2 linked regions of the Shumkonia mesophila genome follow. The protein of the gene in region 2 interacts with the protein of the main gene of each other region in a pairwise test. Links are inferred from orthologs where the notes say so. Each region holds a gene or a part of one and is shown on either strand. Other genes may lie near its edges.

Evidence for each region.
Region 1: the proteins of ndk (region 2) and ODR01_RS11255 interact in binary tests that used the Escherichia coli proteins (3 or more experiments, as listed by UniProt). The link is inferred for Shumkonia mesophila from one-to-one orthologs.

Annotation. Positions count from the first base shown.
Region 1 is NZ_JAOTID010000005.1:294,263-304,985, reverse strand. What follows is about bases 6,550-9,457. They hold ODR01_RS11255 (5-formyltetrahydrofolate cyclo-ligase), read right to left. Parts: upstream 8,342-9,457; coding sequence 7,757-8,341; downstream 6,550-7,756. Other genes in these bases: gap (type I glyceraldehyde-3-phosphate dehydrogenase), read left to right, coding at 9,373-9,457; ODR01_RS11245 (hypothetical protein), read right to left, coding at 8,897-9,154; ODR01_RS11250 (cell division protein ZapA), read right to left, coding at 8,557-8,892; ODR01_RS11260 (TIGR00282 family metallophosphoesterase), read right to left, coding at 6,939-7,760; ODR01_RS11265 (YebC/PmpR family DNA-binding transcriptional regulator), read right to left, coding at 6,550-6,685. In the rest of the region: Tol-Pal system beta propeller repeat protein TolB, read right to left, coding at 1-1,127; ODR01_RS11300 (cell envelope integrity protein TolA), read right to left, coding at 1,130-2,047; protein TolR, read right to left, coding at 2,047-2,520; protein TolQ, read right to left, coding at 2,523-3,251; ybgC (tol-pal system-associated acyl-CoA thioesterase), read right to left, coding at 3,265-3,708; Holliday junction branch migration DNA helicase RuvB, read right to left, coding at 3,701-4,750; Holliday junction branch migration protein RuvA, read right to left, coding at 4,747-5,382; crossover junction endodeoxyribonuclease RuvC, read right to left, coding at 5,379-5,894; more of ODR01_RS11265, read right to left, coding at 5,936-6,549; more of gap, read left to right, coding at 9,458-10,380; ODR01_RS25240 (formylglycine-generating enzyme family protein), read right to left, coding at 10,444-10,723. UniProt on the Escherichia coli protein: Involved in the removal of 5-formyltetrahydrofolate.
Region 2 is NZ_JAOTID010000004.1:276,711-287,422, forward strand. Bases 3,302-6,198 are described here. They hold ndk (nucleoside-diphosphate kinase), read right to left. Parts: upstream 5,013-6,198; coding sequence 4,590-5,012; downstream 3,302-4,589. Other genes in these bases: ODR01_RS09545 (diguanylate cyclase), read left to right, coding at 3,473-4,498; ODR01_RS09555 (ABC-F family ATP-binding cassette domain-containing protein), read left to right, coding at 5,398-6,198. Outside these bases: ODR01_RS09530 (cytochrome c oxidase subunit I), read right to left, coding at 1-1,004; ODR01_RS09535 (cytochrome c oxidase subunit II), read right to left, coding at 1,021-1,923; ODR01_RS09540 (DUF2189 domain-containing protein), read left to right, coding at 2,373-3,182; more of ODR01_RS09555, read left to right, coding at 6,199-7,269; ODR01_RS09560 (hypothetical protein), read left to right, coding at 7,392-7,517; ODR01_RS09565 (metallophosphoesterase), read left to right, coding at 7,722-8,873; ODR01_RS09570 (uracil-xanthine permease family protein), read left to right, coding at 9,116-10,429; upp (uracil phosphoribosyltransferase), read right to left, coding at 10,656-10,712. UniProt on the Escherichia coli protein: Major role in the synthesis of nucleoside triphosphates other than ATP. The ATP gamma phosphate is transferred to the NDP beta phosphate via a ping-pong mechanism, using a phosphorylated active-site intermediate.

The sequences.
Region 1 (10,723 bases), on a different replicon or contig from region 2:
CCGTTCACGCCCATCACGCCGATGTAGAACCGGCCGTTGGCAATCTTCGTGAAGGCGATGAGGTCGCCGCGCGGCGACCATACCGGCGTGGCGTACCGCCCGGCCCCGTAACTGATCCGCTTGACGTTGCGGCCGTCGGCATCCATGACGTAAAGCTGCTGCGTGCCGCCGCGGTCCGAGTCGAACACGACCTGCCGGCCGTCGGGAGAAAAGTCCGGCGAGGTGTCGATGGCCGAATGGTTGGTCAGCCGCTTCGACACCCGGGTGCGCAGATCCATCTGATAGATGTCGGTGTTGCCGTCCTGCGCCATGCTCATGATCACCGCCTTGCCGTCCGGCGAGAAGCGGGGCGCGAAGGTCATGCCGGGGAATTCGCCCAGGATTTCCTGGCGGCCGGTGTCGAGGTCGAAGATGTAGACGCGAGGCGATCTCTGGAAATAGGACAGGAAGGTGATTTCCCGCCGGTTGGGCGAGAAGCGGGGCGTCAGGACCAGTTCGTTGCCCTTGGTCAGGAACTGATGGTTGGCGCCATCCTGGTCCATGATGGCCAGCCGCTTGATCCGCCGGTCGGCCGGGCCGCTTTCCGAGATGTAGACGAGCTGGGTGTCGAAATATCCCGTCTCGCCGGTGATCCGTTCGTAGATGGCGTCGGCGATGATGTGGGCGACGCGCCGCCAGTTGCCCGTGGTGCTGGTATAGGCGCGCCCGACCATCTGCTGTTCGGCGACCACGTCCCAAAGGCGGAATTCGATCTTAAGCCGCCCGTCGGCGAGCACGTCGGCCCGCCCGTGCATCAGGGCCTGGGCATTGATCACCCGCCAGTCGCCGAAGCGGGGCAGGACGTTCAAGGCCGCGGCCGTCTGGATGAAGGCCCGTGAATCCAAGGGCTTGAACAGGCCGGACCGCTCGAGGTCGGCGGCCACCACCTGCGAGATGTCCCGCCCGAACTGCGTCGCCTGCGGCGTTCCCCCGACAAGGTCGGTGACGGCGATCGGCAGCGGCTCGACCGTTCCCTGGGTGATGTCGATGCGCAGCTCGGCGGCGGCGTTCGTCACGCCGAGCAGACACCAAGCTGCCGCCAGTGCCCAGACCGCCTTTGCGATGAAATGTCGTCGATGAGGCGTCATGTTCAAAACATTTCCTTCGGATTGAAGTTCAACGTCATGTCTTTCCACTGGTCGTATTTCGCGGGCGGCAGCCGCAAAGGGCTGCACTTCGGATTGAGGACGGCCCGGAGTGCGCTTTCCGCGGCGGCGCGGAAATAGGGGTCGCTCTGCATGCGGGCCTGATCGCGGATGCGGGCCTCGCGCACGGTGCCGTCGGGGTTCATCGTGGTGTGGATCTCGATGATCAGGTCCTCGGCGTCCTTGGCGCCGGCCGGCAGGCTCCAGCAGCGGGCGATCTGCTGGCGCACCAGGTCGATCTCGCTGATGCTGAGCGGCTGCGACGCGTCGTAGGAGCGCGGCGGCGAACGCAGGGCCTGGGCGATCTGATTCTGGAAGGTGTCGCTGGCCTCCGCCTTCCTGTCCGGCTCCTTGCGGGTGGGGTCGGGCTTGGTCGGTGCCTGCCGTTTCAGGTCCTCGACCGTTTTGAGGACCGAGGCGAAGGTGTCGGGCGCCTTCGGCTTGCGCTTCGGCTTGGCCTGGGCGAGCGGCTCGGGCGCCAGCGCCTTCGGCTCGGGCTTGGGTTCCGGTTTCGGCTCCGGCTTGGGTTCGGGCTTTTTGGCTTCCGGCTTGGGTTCCGGCGGCGGCGGCACCACCACCGGCTCGGGCTTGGGCGCGGGTGGGGGTGGCGGTGGCGGCGCCGGCTCCGCCTTCGCCTCGGGTGGCGGCGGTGGCGGCGGTTCCGGTTTCGGCTCCGGCTTCGCTTCCGGCTTGGGAGCGGCGGGCGGCGCATTGGTCCGTTCGGCGACCGTCAGGATCTCGACCATGATCGGAGTGTCGACCATCGGCGCCGGATTGCGCAGTTCGGGCAGTCCGAAGTACGCCAGGGCGGCAACCGCGGCGTGCGCAACGCACGAAAGGGCGATGCTCCGGCGCATGTCCATTATCTGGGCGCCTTCTTCCTTGCGGCCGGAGTCTTCTCCGGCATCTGCTCGGTGATCAGGGCCACTTTGCTGAAACCGGCCGCGTTGATCGTGCCCATGACCTCCATGACCCGGCCGTAACTGATGGCGCGGTCGCCGCGCACGAAAATCCTCGCCTCGGAATTGTTGTGGGTGATGGCCACCAGGCGCGGCGCCAGATTGTCGATTTCGATCTCGGTTTCCTGAAGGAAGATCCGCCCCTGCGAGTCGATGGAGACGGCCAGCGGCTCGTCCTTGCCCGGCAGGGTCGACGCCTGCGTCTTCGGCAGGTCGACCTGCACGCCGACGGTCAGCAGCGGCGCCGTCACCATGAAGATGACGAGAAGAACCAGCATGACGTCGACCATCGGCGTCACGTTGATGTCGCTCATCGGCCGGCTCGCGCGGCGGCCGCCCAGGCGCTTCAGACCTCGTCTTGGCATCGTAACGGCCATGGTCAGTCCGCTTCCTCCATCTGCCGCGAGATGATGGCCGAGAACTCGCCGGCGAAGCTGTCGAGGCGCCCGGCATAGCGGTCCAACTCGCGCGACAGCTTGTTGTAGGCGACCACCGCCGGAATGGCGGCAAGCAGGCCCAGCGCGGTCGCGAACAGCGCCTCGGCGATGCCGGGGGCGACCACCACCAGGCTGGTGTTCTTGGCCAGCGCGATCGACTGGAAGCTGTTCATGATGCCCCACACCGTGCCGAACAGCCCGATGAACGGCGCCGTGGCACCGGTGGAGGCGAGGAATGTCATGTAGCGTTCGGCGCGGTCCATCTCGCGCGTCACCGTGATCTGCATGACCCGGTCGATGCGATCGCCAAGGCCGACCCGGCTGGTGCGCGTCCCGTTGCGCTTGGCCAGGGCGCGCCGCCACTCCTTCATGGCGGCGACGAAGACCGCCGACATGGGGTCGCGCGGATAGCTGCCGATGTTGTCGTAGAGGGCGTCGAGCGAGCCGCCCGACCAGAAGGCGGTCTCGAACTCGCTGGCCCGGGCGTTGAGGCGCCGCAGCCCGATCAGTTTTTCGAAGATGACCGCCCAGCACCAGATCGAGGCCAGCAGCAGTCCGACGATGACCACCTGGACCACGATGTCGGCGCGTACGAACAGGCTCCACACCGAAAAGTCGAGCCCGGCGACGGAACCGCCGAGGGTAACCGCATCAATTGTCGCTCTTTCCATCAATCACGTCCTGCTAACTCTCATCACGCCACGCCTCGAAGGCCGCCCGTATCCCCTGGGGAATGCGGGCCGGACGCCCCGGATCGGCGCGCTTCATACAGGCAATCCGGACCTCCATGCGAACCAATTCGTCGCCGTTTCGGCGCACGCTTTGGTTCATGTCCACCGAGGCGCCCTTGACATCGGTGACTCCGGTATGAATTTCCAGTCCGTCGTCGAGATGCGCCGGCCGCAGAAAATCGGCCGCGCACCGGCGCACGACGAAGACCAATCCCTCCTCGCCGGCCAAATGGGACTGTTCTATGCCCAGAATCCTTAACAAATCCGTACGGGCCCGCTCGGCGAACTTGAGGTAGTTGGCGTAGTAGACGACGCCCCCGGCATCCGTGTCCTCGTAGTAGACGCGCACGGGAAACACGTGGACCCCGCCGCGGACCGTGCCCACAGCCTCACTCATCGCCGGCCTCGATGCCGCTGATCAGCTCATACTGGGCCGAAGTGGGCGGCGGCGTCAGCCCCAGGTGCCGATAGGCGTTGGGGGCCAGTACCCGGCCGCGCGGCGTGCGCATGAGGAAACCCTGCTGGATGAGGTAGGGCTCGATGACCTCCTCGATGGTGTCGCGCTGTTCGGAAAGCGCCGCCGCCATGGTTTCGACGCCGACCGGGCCGCCGCCATAGTTGTCGGCGATGCAGCTCAGATAGCGCCGGTCCATGGCGTCCAGCCCCATGCCGTCGACCTCCAGCCGGTTCAAGGCGGCATCGGCCGTCCGGGCGTCGACGGCGGCGGCGCCGTCGATGGCGGCGAAGTCGCGCACCCGGCGCAGCAGACGCCCGGCCACCCTGGGCGTTCCCCGGGAACGGCGGGCGATCTCGGTCGCCCCGTCGCGGGTCAGATCGACCTTCAGTAGACGGGCCCCGCGGCTGACGATCAGTTCAAGTTCCTCGGCGGTATAGAAGACGACGCGCAGCGGAATGCCGAAGCGTTCGCGCAGCGGCGTCGTGATCAGGCCGGTCCGGGTGGTGGCGCCGATCAGCGTGAACGGGGGAAGATCGATGCGCACCGAGCGTGCCGCCGGCCCCTCGCCGATGATGAGGTCGAGCTGCCGGTCTTCCATCGCCGGATAGAGGATTTCCTCGACCACCGGGTTGAGGCGGTGGATCTCGTCGATGAACAGCACGTCGCGCGGCTGCAGGTTGGTCAGGATGGCCGCCAGATCGCCGGCCCGGACGATGACGGGACCCGAGGTGGCGCGAAAGCCGACCCCCAGTTCGCGCGCCACGATCTGCGCCAGCGTCGTCTTGCCGAGGCCGGGCGGGCCGTAGAGCAGCACGTGATCCATGGCTTCACCGCGCTGGCGGGCCGCCTGGATGAAGACCCGCAGGTTGGCGCAGGTCTGCCGCTGCCCGACGAAGTCGTCGAGGCTGAGCGGCCGCATTCCGGCCTCCGCCGTGTCGGCCGCCGCCTGCTCGGGCGCCACCATGCGGTCGACCTCGTTCATCGCGGGTGCTCCTTGGGCGCCAGCTCATTCAGGCCGGCCCGGATAAGGGCCGGCAACTCGACGTCGGCACCCAGCCGTCCGGCCGCCTGCGACACGGCGCGCAGGGCCTCCGAGGCGCCGTAGCCCAGGTTGACCAGCGCCGAAACAGCATCCGCGGTATTGCCGGCGGCCGCGCCGCCCACGCCCGAACGGGCGAAGGCGGCCGTCCCGTGGGCTGCCGCGCCCAGCGCGATGGCGCCGACCTTGTCCTTCAATTCGCTGGCGATGCGTCCGGCCAGCTTGGCGCCCACCCCCGGCGCCCGGCTGAGCGCCGTGCGGTCGGCGGCGGCGACGGCGTGAAGGATCTCCTCGACGTCGAGCGTCGAAAGGATCGACATGCCGACCTTGGCGCCCACCCCCTGCACCTGGGTCAGCAGACGGAACCAGTCGCGTTCCGCCGCGTCCATGAAGCCGTAAAGATGGATATGATCCTCGCGGACATGGGTTTCGATCACCAGGCTGGCCGGCTGGCCGTCGGCCAGGCGGGCCAGGGTGCGGCCCGAACAGAACACCAGGTAGCCGACGCCGCCGACGTCGATGACCGCCCAGTCGTCGCCGCGCGAGTCGACGCGGCCGCTCAGCTTGGCGATCATAGCGTCGCCCCCGCCGGCCGCGCGCCCTGGGCGAGCCGAAGCGTGGTGGCCCGGTGGTGGGCATGACAGATGGCGGCCGCCAGGGCGTCGGCGGCGTCCGCCGTTTTGGTGGCGCTGGTGGGCAGAAGGATGCGCACCATCATCTGGATCTGTTCCTTTGCCGCGTGGCCGGTTCCGACCACGGTCTTCTTGATGAGGTTGGGCGGATACTCGAACACCGGCACGCCGCAGCGCGCCGGCACCAGGACCACCACGCCCCGCGCCTGGCCAAGCTTCAAGGTCGACACCGCGTTCATGTTGACGAAGGTCTCCTCGACCGCGGCCTCGGCGGGACGGAATCGCTCGATGACCTCGATCAGGCCGTCATAGAGGGCCGACAGCCGCTCGGCCAAAGGCATGCGACTGTCGGTGACGATGACGCCGTCGGCGATATGGCTGAGCCGGTTGTCCCACGCCTCGATCACGCCCCAACCGGTAATACGAAGCCCCGGGTCGAGTCCCAAGAGTCGCAAGGGTTTCAAAAACCTCCTCCAGTCGCGAAACGGCGTGTCGATCAGGCGCTGAGCCGCTCCATCACCTCGTCATCGACGTCGAAGTTGGTCGACACCCGCTGGACGTCGTCGTTGTCGTCCAGCACGTCGAGCAGCTTGAAGAGCGTCGACGCGGCCTGTTCGTCGATGGGAACCGTGTTCGTCGGCTTCCAGTCCAGGCGGGCCGATTCCGGCGTTCCGAAGCGCTTCTCGAGGGCATCTCGCACGGCGCTCAGGTCATCGGGCGCGCAGGCGACGAGATGGCCGGCCTCGTCCGATTCCACGTCCGTCGCGCCGGCCTCGAGCGCGGCCTCGAACATGTCTTCGGCCGACGCGGTGTCCTTCTTGTATTCGATGCGGCCGATGCGCTCGAACATGAAAGACACGCTGCCCGTCTCGCCCAGGTTGCCCCCGTGCTTGCTGAAGGCGGCGCGAATTTCCGAGGCGGTGCGATTGCGGTTGTCGGTCAAGGCCTCCACGATCACCGCCACGCCGCCGGGACCGTACCCTTCGTAGCGGATCTCCTCGTAGTTGGCCGTGTCGTCGCCGCCCGCCCCGCGCTTGATCGCGCGCTCCATCGTATCCTTGGGCATGTTGGCGGTGCGCGCCGCGATGATCGCCGAACGCAGCCGGGGATTGGACTCAGGGTCGGGCATGCCGCTGCGGGCGGCCACCGTCAACTCGCGGATTAGCTTGGTGAAGACCTTGGCGCGCTTGGCATCCTGTGCGCCTTTCCGGTGCATGATGTTCTTGAACTGGGAATGACCCGACATAAACCGACACACCCCTTATTTGCCGAGGGACTCGGGCGCTTGTACCATATGTAGTGGAAGAACGCACGGATACCGTGCTTTGAGCTATCAAAGCAATATGGCAAGATTTGGGCGTGCGGCAAAGGACCGAATCGCTCCACCGCTTATTCCCCCGGGCACCGAAGCCCGAGAGGGTGGATGCGCCCAAAGTCCGCGTTCTCCACGCCTTGTTCGGCGACAGATTACGATACGGCGCCAGCGCCGCCAAGACGTCTCATGCGAGATGTCGCGCCGGCGTCTGCGACAACCGTCCGCCCAGGCGCAGCGGCTCGATGCCGACGGCCAGGCCGGAAGCATCGTCGGTCTCCACCAGAACGGCGCAGAGCGTGGCCTCGCCGTGGGCGGGCTCCAGCCGATCGGTCGGCAGCACCTGGGTCAGGCGGGCCGTCGCCGTCCGCTTTTCCATGCCGATCACCGAATCATAGTCGCCGCACATGCCGACGTCGGTCAGGTATCCGGTGCCGCCGGGCAGGATCTGGGCATCCGCCGTCGGCACGTGGGTATGGCTGCCGACCACCGCCGACACCCGGCCGTCGAGAAAATGCCCGAGCGCCATCTTTTCGCTGGTCGCTTCGGCATGGAAATCGACGAAGATGGCATGCGCCTGGGCGCCCAGCCGGCATTCGTCGACCACGGCGCCGAGCGCGCGGAAGGGATCTTCGATGGCGTGCATGAACAGGCGGCCCTGGACCTGCGCCACCGCCACCCGCCGGCGGTCGGGCAATTCGTAGACATCGACCCCCCGCCCCGGCGTGCCCGCCGGATAATTGAGGGGGCGCAGAAGCCTGGGCTCGCTGTCGATGAAGTCGATGATTTCCCGCTGGTCCCACACATGGTTGCCGGTGACGATGACATCGGCGCCGGCCGCGAACAGCGCCTGACAGATTTTTTCGGTGATGCCGAAGCCGTGGGCGGCGTTCTCGCCGTTGACGATCACGAAGTCGACGCCGAGATCCTGGCGCAGGTGGGGAATCTGGCGGCAGACGAGATCGCGCCCCGCCCGGCCGACGATGTCGCCGATATAGAGAATTCTCATGGATGCGCAGTCCTGAATGCCGTTTCCTCGGTGACCACCCAGTCCAGCCGGGCGTCGGTCGGGCCGTGGGGCACGGTTTCCACTTCCTGGCAGGAATAGCCGATGCCGACGGCCTCCACCCTGCCGCGGTCGCGCAGCAAGGGCAAGGTCCTGTCGTAGTATCCGCCGCCCTGCCCCAGGCGATAGCCCTGGCGGTCGAAGGCCAGCAGCGGCACCAGCAGCAGGGCGGGAATGCCCTGCTCGGCGGTGGCGGCGGGTTGCCTGGTCCGCAGCGGCCCGCCTTCGAGCGGCTGTCCCGGGCCCCAGCGGCGGAAGATCAGGGGTTCCCCCGCGGCCTCGACGACCGGCAGCAGGCAAAGGGCGCCCAGTTCATGCAGATGCGAAAGCAGCGGGCCGACGTCGGCCTCGTCGCCGACCGGCCAGTAGGCGGCGACGGCGATGCCGGGCCCAAGGCCGAAACCGCCGGCGATGGTCAGGAAATTGGCAAGGATGCGCTCTCCGGCGGCGGCCCCCGGGGTGGCGCAAAAAGCCTGCCGTCGGCGCCTCATCTCGGCGCGCAAATGCGCTTTCTGCTGTTTCATGGACGTCGGGGGAACCGGGACCGGAGGCATGGAGGACATGAGGTGGGCGGTGCCGCTACAGCCGTTGGCCGAAGAATCCTCCGTGGCCTGCTCGCGCAGGTGGGTGACCATATACCGGACCCACGGGTCCGGCAGGGACAGTCCCCTAGAGAATCGAAGTAGCCCCAGGGATGTCGTGGCCTGACGTGCTTCGCAGCCGCCGCCCACCCTAGTATCTAGGCGCCTTTGAGGCGCGCGGCAACTCCTTCGATGCGTTGGGCCAGCGAATCCATGGCGGCACCGAGGTTTTCCTCGGCGTCGAGACGCACCGTCGCGGCGCGATCGCCGGCCTTGAGCGATTCCACCTCGGCATAGGCGTCCGACAACTCGTCGGCGATCACCAGGCCCGCCATCACCAGCAACTGGGCATCGCCGACCTGCCCGACCGAGGCGACCAGTTCGTTGATCCGCCGATCGACATAGGCGGCCAGCCGCGCCAAGTGGGCTTCCTGGCCGTCCTCGCAGGCGATCTGGTATTTGCGACCGTTGATGGAAACGGAAACGTGCGCCAACGCCCTACTCCTCCAGAACCGCTTTCAACCGCGAGATGACGCTGTCGAGCCGATGCGACACCTCCTCGGTGGCGGACCGGACCTGGGCGTTCTCGCTCTGGCTTTCGGTGAGGGCCCGCTTCGCCGCCAGCAGGTCTTCCGACACGTCCTCGCGGGTGGAGGCACGGGTCGCCGCAGCCGTCTCGATTTCGGCCACGGCCCTCTCAAGTCGCTCTCGCGCCCGTTGGATGCGCGATGGCGCGGGGATGGATGAGTTGCTCACGGACTCCAGAATAGGCATCCCCCCATAACGCCGTCAACCGCCGTTTCTCTCAAAAAATCCATTGACTGGGGAGGTCAATGGGGTAAAGGTTCGGCCGAATTCTGCGCCGCAGCCGCCCCGCGGGCGAATGAGTGTGACCCGCCCGAGGGCCTCGCGTCTCCCCCGTATCGTACGGCGAAACGGGTGTTCAATCCGAACCCAAGCTATGGAGAAGGAAGATGGCAGTCCGCGTTGCAATTAACGGGTTTGGCCGCATCGGTCGCTTGGCCCTGCGTGCCCTGATCGAGTCCGGGCGCAAGGATGTCGTGGTGGTCGGCGTCAACGACCTCGGGCCGGTGGAAACCAACGCCCACCTCCTGAGGTACGATTCCGTGCACGGCCTGTTCCCCGGCGAGGTCAAGGTCGAGGGCGACACCATGAACGTCGGTCAGGGCCCGATCAAGGTGACCGCCGAACGCGACCCCTCCAAGCTGCCGTGGAAGGAACTCGGCGTCGACATCGTCTGGGAATGCACCGGCATCTTCACCGCCAAGGAAAAGGCCCTGGTGCATCTGGGCGCCGGCGCCTCGAAGGTGCTGGTTTCGGCGCCCTCCTCCGGCGCCGACGCCACCATCGTCTATGGCGTCAACCACAAAGTCCTGACCGCCGCCCACAAGATCGTCTCGAACGCCTCTTGCACGACCAACTGCCTGGCGCCCGTCGCCTATGTCCTCAATAAGGCCATCGGCATCGAAAAGGGCTACATGACGACGATCCATTCCTACACCGGCGATCAGCCGATCCTCGATACCCTGCACAAGGACCTGCGCCGGGCCCGCGCCGGCGGGCTGTCCATGATCCCGACCTCGACCGGAGCGGCGAAGGCGGTCGGCCTGGTGCTGCCGGAACTGGCCGGCAAGCTGGACGGCTCGTCCATCCGGGTGCCGACCCCCAACGTTTCGGTGGTCGATCTCAAGTTCATCGCCAAGAAGGCGACCACCAAGGACGAGATCAACGCCGCCATCAGCGCCGCCGCCAACGGCGAACTCAAGGGGATTCTCGCCGCCAACGACGCTCCGCTGGTGTCGATCGACTTCAACCACAACCCGCACAGCTCGATTTTCGATCTGACCCAGACCCAAGTGGTCGATGGAACCCTCGTCCGCGTGCTGTCGTGGTACGACAATGAGTGGGGCTTCTCCAACCGCATGGCCGATACCACGCTGGCCATGTCGAAGGCCGGTTGATCGGGTCTTCGGGGTAAGCAGTTCGGGGCGGGGCCTTCCGGGGTCCCGCCCTTTTCGTATGTCCTATGGCTGGTTGGCAGGAAGCGGGGATGGCGACGCCGTCAACGTCCGCGCGACCCGTAGCCCCGTACTGCCGTGCCGAAACCCCGGGCCCACCCACCGACTGGCTGAACGCAGATCCATGGGGTGATTGATCCAGGACCCACCACGCCGGACACGGGCTTCACAATCCCCACCCGTCAACCACACACGGCCGTCCGATGGCGCCCCCCGATAGCCTTGATGCGAACAGTCCTCGGTCCATTCCCACACGTTGCCTATCATGTCATACAGTCCGAAGGCA
Region 2 (10,712 bases):
CCGCTGACGTACATGTGGTGCGCCCACACCACGAAGCTTAAGCCGCCGATGGCGATGATCGCCCACACCATCATCCGATAGCCGAAGATGTTCCTTCTGGCATGCGTGCTGATCAGGTCGGAGACGATGCCGAAAGCCGGCAGGGCGACGATGTAGACCTCGGGATGGCCGAAAAACCAGAACAGGTGCTGGAACAGGATCGGGCTGCCCCCGCCATACGGCAGTTGTTCCCCCATCTCGACGATGTGGGGCATGAAGAAGCTGGTGCCGATGGTGCGGTCCAGCAGGCTCATGACGACGGCGACGAAGAGCGCGGGAAAGGCCAGCAGGGCCAGGATGGTGGCGACGAAGATGCCCCATACGGTCAGCGGCAGGCGCATCAGCGTCATGCCGCGCGCCCGGGCCTGGAGCACGGTCACCACATAGTTCAGGCCGCCCATGGTGAACCCGATGATGAAGAGGGCGAGGGAGACCAGCATCAGGATGATCCCCCATTCCTGCCCGGGGGTTCCCGAGAGGATGGACTGCGGCGGATAGAGGGTCCAGCCGGCGCCGCTCGGGCCGCCGGGGACAAGGAAACTGGCCGCCAGGACCAGCACGGCCACCAGGTAGATCCAGTAGCTCAGCATGTTGACGTAGGGAAACACCATGTCGCGCGCCCCGACCATCAGCGGGATCAGATAGTTTCCGAAGCCCCCCAGGAACAGCGCGGTCAACAGGTAGATGACCATGATCATGCCGTGCATGGTCACGTACTGGTAGTAGTCCGACGGCTCGATGAACGAGAAGGTCGCGGGGAACCCGAGCTGCAGGCGCATCAGCCACGACAGCACCAGGGCGACCAGGCCGATGGCGATCGCGGTCAGCGAGTACTGGATGGCGATGACCTTGGCGTCCTGCGAGAAGACGTATTTCGTGAGCCAGGTCTTGGCGTGGTAGAGTTCGACCTCCGGGACTTCCGCTGGAGGAGCATGGTCGACGATTGCGGGTTCGGCATAGGCCATGGGATCACCCTTTCCGCTATCGGTTGAGGGGGTGCGGTCGGTTTGAAGCCGACCGGGCACCCCCATTCGCCGCGGCGTCCTCCCGCCCGTCATTGGTGGCCAGTTTCACGGCGTCGCCGGGCGCGGCCCGCGCCATCAGTTCGGCAAACGTCGACTGCCCTTGCAGCCAGTCCCGATACTCCGTCTCCTCTTCCACCACGACCATGCCGCGCATCGTGTGATGCCCGAGGCCGCACAACTCGGCGCACAGGATGTCGAAGGTCCCGGTCCGGGTCGGGGTGAACCAGAAGTGGGTGACCATGCCGGGAATGATGTCCATCTTGGCCCGGAAGTGAGGCACGTAGAAGTCGTGGATGACGTCGACGGAGCGCATCAGTACCTTGAGCGGCCGGCCGAGCGGCAAGTGCAGGTCGTCGCCCTCGATCAAAACGTCGTCCTGGCCGCGGGGGTCATTGGGATCGAGCCCGAACGTGTTGTCGCCGCCGACCAGCCGGGGATCGGAGGCGCCCAACACCCCGTCCTTGCCGGGCAGGCGAAAGCTCCACTGCCACTGGCGGCCGACGACCTCGAACTCGGCCGCGTCGTCGGGGACGGTGACGAATTCGTTCCACGCGATAAGGCCGGGCGTCAGCAGGCCGATGACACCCAGCGACGTCAACCCGGTAAGCCCCCACTCCAAGCGCTTGTTTTCCGGTTCGTACGCCGCCCGCCGGCCTTTCCGGTAGCGGAAACGGACCGCGCAATAGGCCATGAACAGGATGACCGCGACGTAGGCGATGCCGGTGATCCAGAAGGTGACGAGGGTGGCGTCATCGATGCTGTGCCAATTCGAGGCGATGGGCGTCCACCACCACGGGCTCACGACGTGGAATACGACGGTGCCGACCGCGATGACGATAAGAACGACGGCGACGAGCATCCGCAATCACCCCCATGTCCAGCGTCCACAGGCATGAACTCGCGCGAAGCCGGGCCGCGATCCGGTGGCCCGCCAGGCGCTTCACCTCGCTCTCTCGGCCGTTCCCGAAATGCCGTCCTTGCGATCCGGCTGTGCCGCCGGCCTTCCCCTGATCGAAGGCCTTTGCGGCCGCCCTTCCGGAACCCCGGGCCCCGGATTCGACAAAGACAACCTCCCCTATAGGCTTCCCGTGAAGCCTTCTCTGAAAAGTATTGTAACACGACTAATAATAAATTGCACGTTTGTACCAATCGTGCATAATTGCCCGTATTAGGTGATCCGCACAGTGCTTCGTGAACACGTCGGTTGCCGTACGGCGCGATCGACAGCGTGATCGGCCCCTTGTGTCATCTTGGTTGCGTCACCCTGGCTTCGCGACCGTTGCCGGCAGCGGTTGAGGAGACACGGCAATGATGCAAGGAAACACCGTCGCCGGTGCCGGCGCCAAGATCGAAAGGCTGGAAGAACACCGCCAGCCGTTCGCGCTGACCATCGGACCGGCCGATTTGAAGGACGCCCTGCTCAAGGGTTGGGCCGACTTCGATGCGATGCCGACCCACCTGTTCTATCTCTGCCTGACCTATCCCATCGTCACCCTGATCGTCGCCAGGATCTATGCCGGCTACGAGGTGCTGCCGCTGGTCTTCCCGCTGCTGGCCGGCTATACGCTGATCGGCCCGCTGATCGCGGTCGGCACCTACGAGTTGAGCCGGCGGCGCGAGGCCGGGCTGCGGGTGTCGCGCTGGGATGCGCTCGAGGTCGTCCATTCCCCGGCGTTCGGCGGCATCGTCGCCCTCGGGCTGCTGCTGATGCTCTTCTATTTCGTCTGGCTGGCCGCCGCCTGGGTCCTCTATGCCGAGATCATCGGCACCCTGCCCGACTCGGTGGCCGACTTCGCCGACACCGTCCTGACCACGCCGGCGGGCTTTGCGCTCATCGTCGTCGGCTGCGGGGTGGGCTTCGTCTTCGCCGCCATCGTCTTCATGCTGAGCGTGGTCTCGTTCCCGATGATCCTGGATCGCAACGTGCCGGTCGCGGTGGCGGTCAGAACGTCGATCCGCGCCGTTCTCGCGAATCCGCTGACCATGGGGATTTGGGGCCTCGTCGTCGCGACCGCCCTGTTGCTCGGGGCGCTTCCGCTTTTTGTCGGCCTCGCCGTCGTTTTGCCGGTCCTGGGACATGCGACCTGGCATCTCTACCGGCGGGTCGTGACGTACTGAACCGCCGCGAGGCCGTGCGCGAGTCTCCATGGCTTCGGAAGACGGAAACCGTGACCGGCGTCTGGCGCGACGAAACCAGCCGTTCGGCCATGCCGTTTTTCGGCTGCTCGATTCTTTATCTGTTCCCGATCTTCGTCTTCCGGCTTGCCGATTCCCTTTTGATCCCATCGCCGCAGATCCCTGGCGGCCGTCATCGGCGTCATCTGGAATTCTGCCACGTCGCGAAAACTGCTATTCTCAGGCAGTATTGTCGTTTGTTTTATTGGTCATCCCGATTAAATCACAATCCTATGCGCCAGAAACGCCAGGACCTCATCCGTTCCCTGTTCGATGAGTACATCGAGATGTACGCCGCGCGCGACGATCTCTTGACGGAACGCTTCAGCGAAAATTTCAGCGGCTACACCGGCGGCGGCGATTTCCTCGTCAAGGACCGCGAGCACTGGGCGCGAATCACCCGCAAGGACTTCGCAGAGGTGCCCGGCCGTCTGCGCATCGAGATGCTGGACCTCTCGACGCAGGACTTGAGCGAGGACGTCGTCGTCACCACCGCCTTTTTCCACATTCACCTGCCCATCCCCGATTCCATTCTATCCAGGGAGACGGCGCGGCTGGTACTGGTTTTCCGCCGTGAAGACGGGGAGTGGAAGATTGCGCACAGCGGCATCTCCATCCCCTATCAGCTGTTGGCAAGCGGCGACGACGAGGTCTACCCGATCAATTGCCTGCACGAGCGCAACCGCGAGCTTGAAGCCATCGTCGAGGAGCGCACCGCCGCCCTGGAAGACGCCAAGACCAGGCTGGAGGCGCTCAGCAACACGGACGGACTGACCGGCATCGCCAACCGCCGCGCCTTCGATGGCATGCTGGCCCAGGAATGGAAACGCGGACAACGCGCCGGCACGCCGCTGGCCCTGATCATGCTCGACGTCGACCACTTCAAGAAGTTCAACGACCGCTACGGCCATCCGGCCGGTGACCGCTGCCTGCAGGCGCTGGCCGGGGCGCTGGCCCAGGCGGGGCGGCGGGCCGGGGAACTGGCGGTGCGCTACGGCGGCGAGGAATTCGTCATGCTGTTGCCCAATACCGGCGGGCACGACGCCTTGGAAACCGCCCACCACATCCAGCAGGGGGTGTGGGCGCTGGCCCTGCCGCACGCGGATGCGCCCACGGGCATCGTCACCGTCAGCCTCGGCGTGGCCAGCCTGGTGCCGTCAGCGCAACTCAATCCGGAAGATCTGGTGCAGCAGGCCGACTCCGCGCTTTACAGCGCCAAGCTGTCAGGGCGCAACTGCGTGCGTTCGGCGACGGCGTGACGTGGCGCGGGAACGAAAACCCCGCCCCGGTTGCCCGGGACGGGGTTTCGATGACGTGCCGTGCCGCTTGAAGGGGCGGCGGCGGAATAGGTCAGCCGACCAGCTCGGTCGCCGCGAAGAAATAGGCGATTTCGTCGCGCGCCGTTTCCGGGGCGTCGGAGCCGTGCACGGAATTCTCCTGCACGTTGACGCCGAGATCCTTGCGGATGGTCCCCGCCTCGGCGTTGGCCGGGTTGGTGGCGCCCATCACCTGGCGGTTGCGCTGGATGGCGTTGTCGCCTTCGAGCACCTGCACCACGATGGGGCCGGAGCACATGTAGTCGCACAGGTCGTTGAAGAAGGCCCGCTCGGCGTGGACGGCATAGAAGCCTTCCGCCTGCTTGCGGGTCAGGTGAATGCGCTTCTGGGCGACGATGCGCAGCCCCGCCTCTTCGAAACGGGCGACGATCTGGCCCGTGATGTTCCGGCGGGTGGCGTCCGGCTTGATGATGGACAAAGTCCGTTCGACAGCCATGCCCTAAAATCCTCCAATAGCTTCGTTTGTTCTCTGACATTCCCTCAAGAGACCCGCCCCCCGACGGTTTCCCGTTTTGCGTGGGCGCGGGCATCGGGCTCCCCTCGGAGCCGGCGCCTTATAGACAGATCGTGGGCGCGACGCAAGTGTCCCATCCGCCGCCGAGGGGGCGCAAAGGCGGCCACCCTGCCCTCTCCGCCGGTGGGGCGGAGCCGGTGTTTATTTTGGGGACACCATACTTTTATTTTGGGGACACCATACTTAATTCGCAAAAGACGTTACCCCTCGTGCGGCGAGTGATGAAATCGAATTAAGTATGGTGTCCCCAAAATAGGCCGAAACAGGCGTGGTTTTCCGGCGGGCCGGGGCGTGCTATGACGCCGCCATGCTGACGATCAACGACCTCACGCTACGCCTTGGCGGGCGCGTCCTCTTCGAGGGTGCCAGCCTGTTCGTGCCGGCCGGCCACAAGGTGGGCCTGGTCGGACGCAACGGTTCGGGCAAGACGACGCTGTTTCGAGTCATCTCCGGCGAGTTGGCCCCCGACAGCGGGTCGGTCACCCTGGCCGGGCGGCCGCGGGTGGGCCGCGTCGCCCAGGAAGCGCCGGACGGCCCGTCGAGCCTGCTGGAAACCGTGCTGGCCGCCGACGAGGAACGGGCCCGCCTGCTGATCGAGGCGGAGACGACGGCCGATCCGCTGCGCATCGCCGAGGTGCACACGCGGCTCACCGACATCGAGGCCCATTCCGCGCCCTCCCGGGCCGCCGCCATCCTGTCCGGCCTGGGGTTCGACGAGGCGGCCCAGGCTCGTCCCTGCCAGGAATTCTCGGGCGGCTGGCGCATGCGCGTGGCGCTGGCCGGGGCGCTGTTCGCCAGGCCCGACCTGCTGCTGCTGGACGAGCCCACCAACCACCTCGACCTCGAGGCCACCCTGTGGCTGGAGGGTTATCTGGCCGCCTGGCCGGGAACCCTTCTGGTGATCAGCCATGAGCGCCGGCTGCTCAACCGCGTCGCCGAGGAAATCGCCCATTTGAGCGAGCGCACGCTGACCCGCTATGCCGGCAACTACGATCGCTTCGAGCGGGTGCGCCGCGAAAACCTGGTGCGCGAGGCCCGGATGCGCGACCGCCAGGTCGCCGAGCAGAAGCGCATCCAGGCCTTCGTCGACCGCTTCCGGGCCAAGGCCACCAAGGCCCGGCAGGCGCAAAGCCGGCTCAAGATGCTGGCCCGCATGGAGCCGATCGCCGCGGTCATCGAGGAGCACACCACCGCCTTCCAGTTTCCGGCCCCCGAGCCGATGCCGCCGCCGCTGATCGCGTTGACCGGGGTTTCCGTCGGCTACGTGCCGGAAAAGCCGGTGCTCTCCCGCCTCAACCTGCGCATCGACATGGACGACCGGATCGCCTTGATCGGCGCCAACGGCAACGGCAAGTCGACCCTGGTCAAGCTGTTGAGCGGCCGGCTCGACGTGACGGAGGGGACGCTGCGCCGGCCCGGCAAGCTGCGCATCGGCTATTTCGCCCAGCACCAGGCCGAGGAGCTGGACATGGGCGGCACCGCCTTCAGCCATCTGGCCGCCCTCATGCCGGATGCCCGCGAATCGGCGGTGCGCGCCCATCTCGGCCGCTTCGGCTTCGGCCAGGACAAGGCCGACGTCAAGGTTTCCTCGCTCTCCGGCGGCGAAAAGGCCCGCCTGCTGTTCGCCATGATGAGCCGGGCCGACCCGCACATGCTGCTCTTGGACGAGCCGACCAACCATCTGGACGTCGACGCCCGGGAGGCCCTGGTCGAGGCGCTGAACGGCTTCGACGGCGCCGTCATCGTGGTCAGCCACGATGCCCACCTGATCGATTTGGTGTGCGACCGCCTGTGGCTGGTGGCGGACGGCACCTGCGCCCCCTTCGAGGGCAGCCTCGAGGATTACGCCCGCCACCTTGCCGAACAGCGCCGGGCCAACCGGCGCGGCGACGGCGAGGCCGGGGCCAACGACCGCAAGGAGGCGAGGCGCAACCGCGCCCAGGCGCGCGCCGACGCAGCCCCCCTAAGACGGGCCGCCCAGCAGGCCGAAAAACGCCTGGCTGAAGCGACCGAGTGCAAGAAGCGCCTCGAGGCCGAGCTGGCCGACCCCGCCACCTATGCGCGGGCGCCCGAGCGCGTCACCGCGCTGCAGATCGCCATGGCCGAGGCGCGAAGCGCGCTGGAGGCCGCCGAGGAAGCCTGGCTCGCCGCCCACGCCGCGCTGGACGAGGCAGAGTAGGCGCGATTCCCTCTCCCCCGTTTGCCAGCCGGGGGCGAGCGGGATTAGCTTAAGGCCCAACCCGTGCGGAGGGCTCGACCTGTCGTGGGTCGGGCATCATCCAAAAGAAGCGGAGGATTGGGATGCGTTCGACCAGCGACGCGAAACGCGCGCGTCCGATGGTGCAATGGCTGGCCACCGGCGGCGCCGGCCTCGAGGCTGGCCGCTCCATCATCCGGGCTTGTCCCCTCTTCGGCCCAATGGCCTGACGGCCTGACTCCCGCGGACGGAGGGAGCGGGGGGATGCCCCTTCTCCCCTTTTCCGTGCCCGGCCGTTGGCGCGTTGCGCCGACCCTCGCCATGGACAAGACCCCGCCCGATCTGCTTATCTCGGGCGGGCGTCTGTCCGCGCCCATCCCCCCGCCGCCAACCGATGGAAGGGACCGGCCATTCGCAAAGTCCCGTTGAGCACCATGATCATCTTCCATGTGATTCCCCTCGCCATCTTCCTTTACGTGGCCTGGCGGTTCGTCCTGCCGCTGCCGGTCGGTCCGGCCTGGAAGGGGCTGGCGGCGCTGGCCCTGCTGGCGATCTCCCAGCAGCACCTCGTCGTGCGCACGTTCTTCGGCAGCTTGGCCTCGCCGGAACTTCCCGCCCCGGTGCTGATCGCCGTCGGCTGGCTGTTCGGCGCCTTCATTCTGCTGGCGGGGTTGCTGCTGCTCAGGGATCTCGCCGCCGTCGTCCTCCTGCTGGCCGCCAAGGCGGGCCTTTCGGCGGGGATTTCGGTTTCCGGCGTCGGCTGGGCCTTGGGCGCCGGCGTCGCCGCGCTCGTCCTCTCGGCGTTCGGGGTGTGGCAGGCCGTCCGCGTGCCCGACGTGCGCACCCTCGACATCGCCATCCCCGGCCTGCCGGCCGAGCTCGACGGCCTCAACCTGGTGCAGATCAGCGACCTGCACGCCAGCCGCCTGTTCGCGGCGCCGTGGGTCGAAGCCGTGGTGGAGAAGGCCAACGCGCTCGATCCCGATGTCATCCTGTTGACCGGCGATCAGGCCGACGGCCCGGCCGACCGGCGCGCCACCGACGTGGCGCCGCTCAGGGGGCTTAAGGCCCGGCACGGCGTCTTCGCCATCACCGGCAACCACGAATACTACTCGGGCCACGCCGCCTGGATGGCCGCCTTCGAGGACCTCGGCATGCGCGTACTGATGAACGAGCACGTGGTGATCGGCCAGAACGGCCGCTCGCTGGTACTGGCCGGCATCACCGATGCCGCCGCTTTCGGCTTCGCGCTGACGGCCCCCGACATCGGCGCGGCGCTGGCCGGGGCGCCCAAGGATGCCCCCGTCGTCCTGATGGCGCACCGGCCGCCCGGGGCGGCGCGGCACGCCGAGGCCGGCGTCGACCTCCAGCTTTCGGGGCACACTCACGGCGGCCAGATCCCGGGCATCAAGGCGCTGGCGCGGCACTTCAACGAGGGGTTCGTCTCCGGCCTCTATGCGGTCGGCGGCATGCAGCTTTACGTCAGCAACGGCACCGGCCTGTGGCCCGGCTTCCCGCTGCGCCTCGGCAGCCCCGCCGAGATCACCCAGATCGTGCTGCGGGCCCGCGCGGCCGGCCAGGGCTGACCCCGCCGGACCGTCGCCCTGGGCAACCGGAAAGATCGTTGACACGGTCGTCTTCCAACATCGGCCCCACCCAGGGATTCCGCCATTTGTGGATAACTAGGGGAAAATATCGGAAAAATTGGGCTTTATCCCGTTCCCCCGATATGCGAAAGCCTTTGCTCCGAGACCGGGCTTTCGGAATCGGGCCATGAGGGGTGCCACCGGGCCGCGGTCCTGCGACCATAAATGGGGGGAATCCCGCAATGCCCGAAAAATGCGTTCTCGACGTCAATGAACGCCCGGCCCCGGGGCCGTGGCTGCTGTTCAGCCTCCAGCACCTCTTCGCCATGTTCGGCGCCACCGTGCTGGTGCCCTTCCTGACCGGCCTCAATCCCGCCGTCGCCCTGGTTTCCAGCGGCCTCGGCACGCTGCTTTACATCGTCATTACCCAGGGCAAGATCCCGGTCTACCTGGGGTCCTCCTTCGCCTTCATCGGCCCCATCCTGGCAGCCAAGACCATCGGTGGCCTGGACGGCGCCCTGGTTGGCTGCGCGGTGGCCGGCCTGGTCTACGTGGTGGTCGCCGGCTTCATCGCCAAATACGGCGTCGATTGGCTGCTGCGCCTGCTGCCCCCGGTGGTGATCGGCCCGGTCATCATGGTGATCGGCTTAGGGCTAGCCCCCGTCGCCATCAAGATGGCGACCGGCCAGGCGGCCGGCGGCCCCTACAGCTCCGAGCAGTTCATCGTCGCCCTCTCGGCGCTCGGCATCGCGGTCGTCTTCGCCACCTTCATGCGCGGGATCTTCGGGCTGATCCCCATCCTGTTCGGCGTGCTGGGCGGCTATCTGGTGGCCATCCCCTTCGGCTTGGTCGACCTCGCCAAGGTCGCCACGGCGCCGCTGTTCGTGATCCCCGAGTTCATGATCCCCGGCGTCACCGTTTCGCCGGTGGTTTCGCTGTCCATCATCCTGATGGTGGCCCCCGTCGCCCTGGTCACCATCGCCGAGCACATCGGCGACCAGACGGTGATCAGCAAGGTGACCGGGCGCAACTTCCTGGTCAATCCCGGCCTGCATCGCTCGCTCCTGGGCGACGGCCTGGCCACCAGCCTGGCCGCCCTGATCGGCGGCCCGCCCAACACCACCTATGGCGAGAACATCGGCGTCGTCGCCATCACCCGGGTGTTCAGCGTCTACGTCACCGGCGGCGCCGCGGTGCTGGCCATCGTCTTCGGCTTCGTCGGCGTCATCTCGGCCTTCATCCAGAGCATCCCGACCGCCGTCATGGGCGGGGTGTGCATCATGCTGTTCGGCATCATCGCCGCCTCGGGCATGCGCCTCATGGTCGACCGGCGGGTCAACTTCGCCGAGAAGCGCAACCTGATCATCGCCTCGGTCATCCTGGTCATCGGCGTCGGCGGCGCGGTGATCCACGTCACCGACACGGTCCAGATGTCGAGCATGGCGCTGGCCGCCGTTTCCGGTGTCATCCTCAACCTGGTGATGCCGGGCCGCCAGAAGGGCGCCGCCGGCGAGGCGCTGTTCGCCCCCGAACCGGAAGCCGCACCGGCCGAGTAGTCAATCTCCACACGCAGACAACCCCCCCGCCGGGCGGCCAGCCCGGCGGGGGTTCTTTTTGTCCGCTCGCTTCCAAACCGTCATGCCCCGGCGGCAGCTGTTCAGCCCGGGGCATCCAGCCTTTCGGCACTCCGGATTGCCCGGACTTCGCCGGGCAATGACGAATTGTAAAGGCCACTAGTCCCGATCCCGAGGTCGGGGCAAAGGCGTCGCGAAGCACAGAGCGTCACTTGGTGCCGAACAGGCGGTCGCCGGCGTCGCCGAGGCCGGGCACGATGTAGGC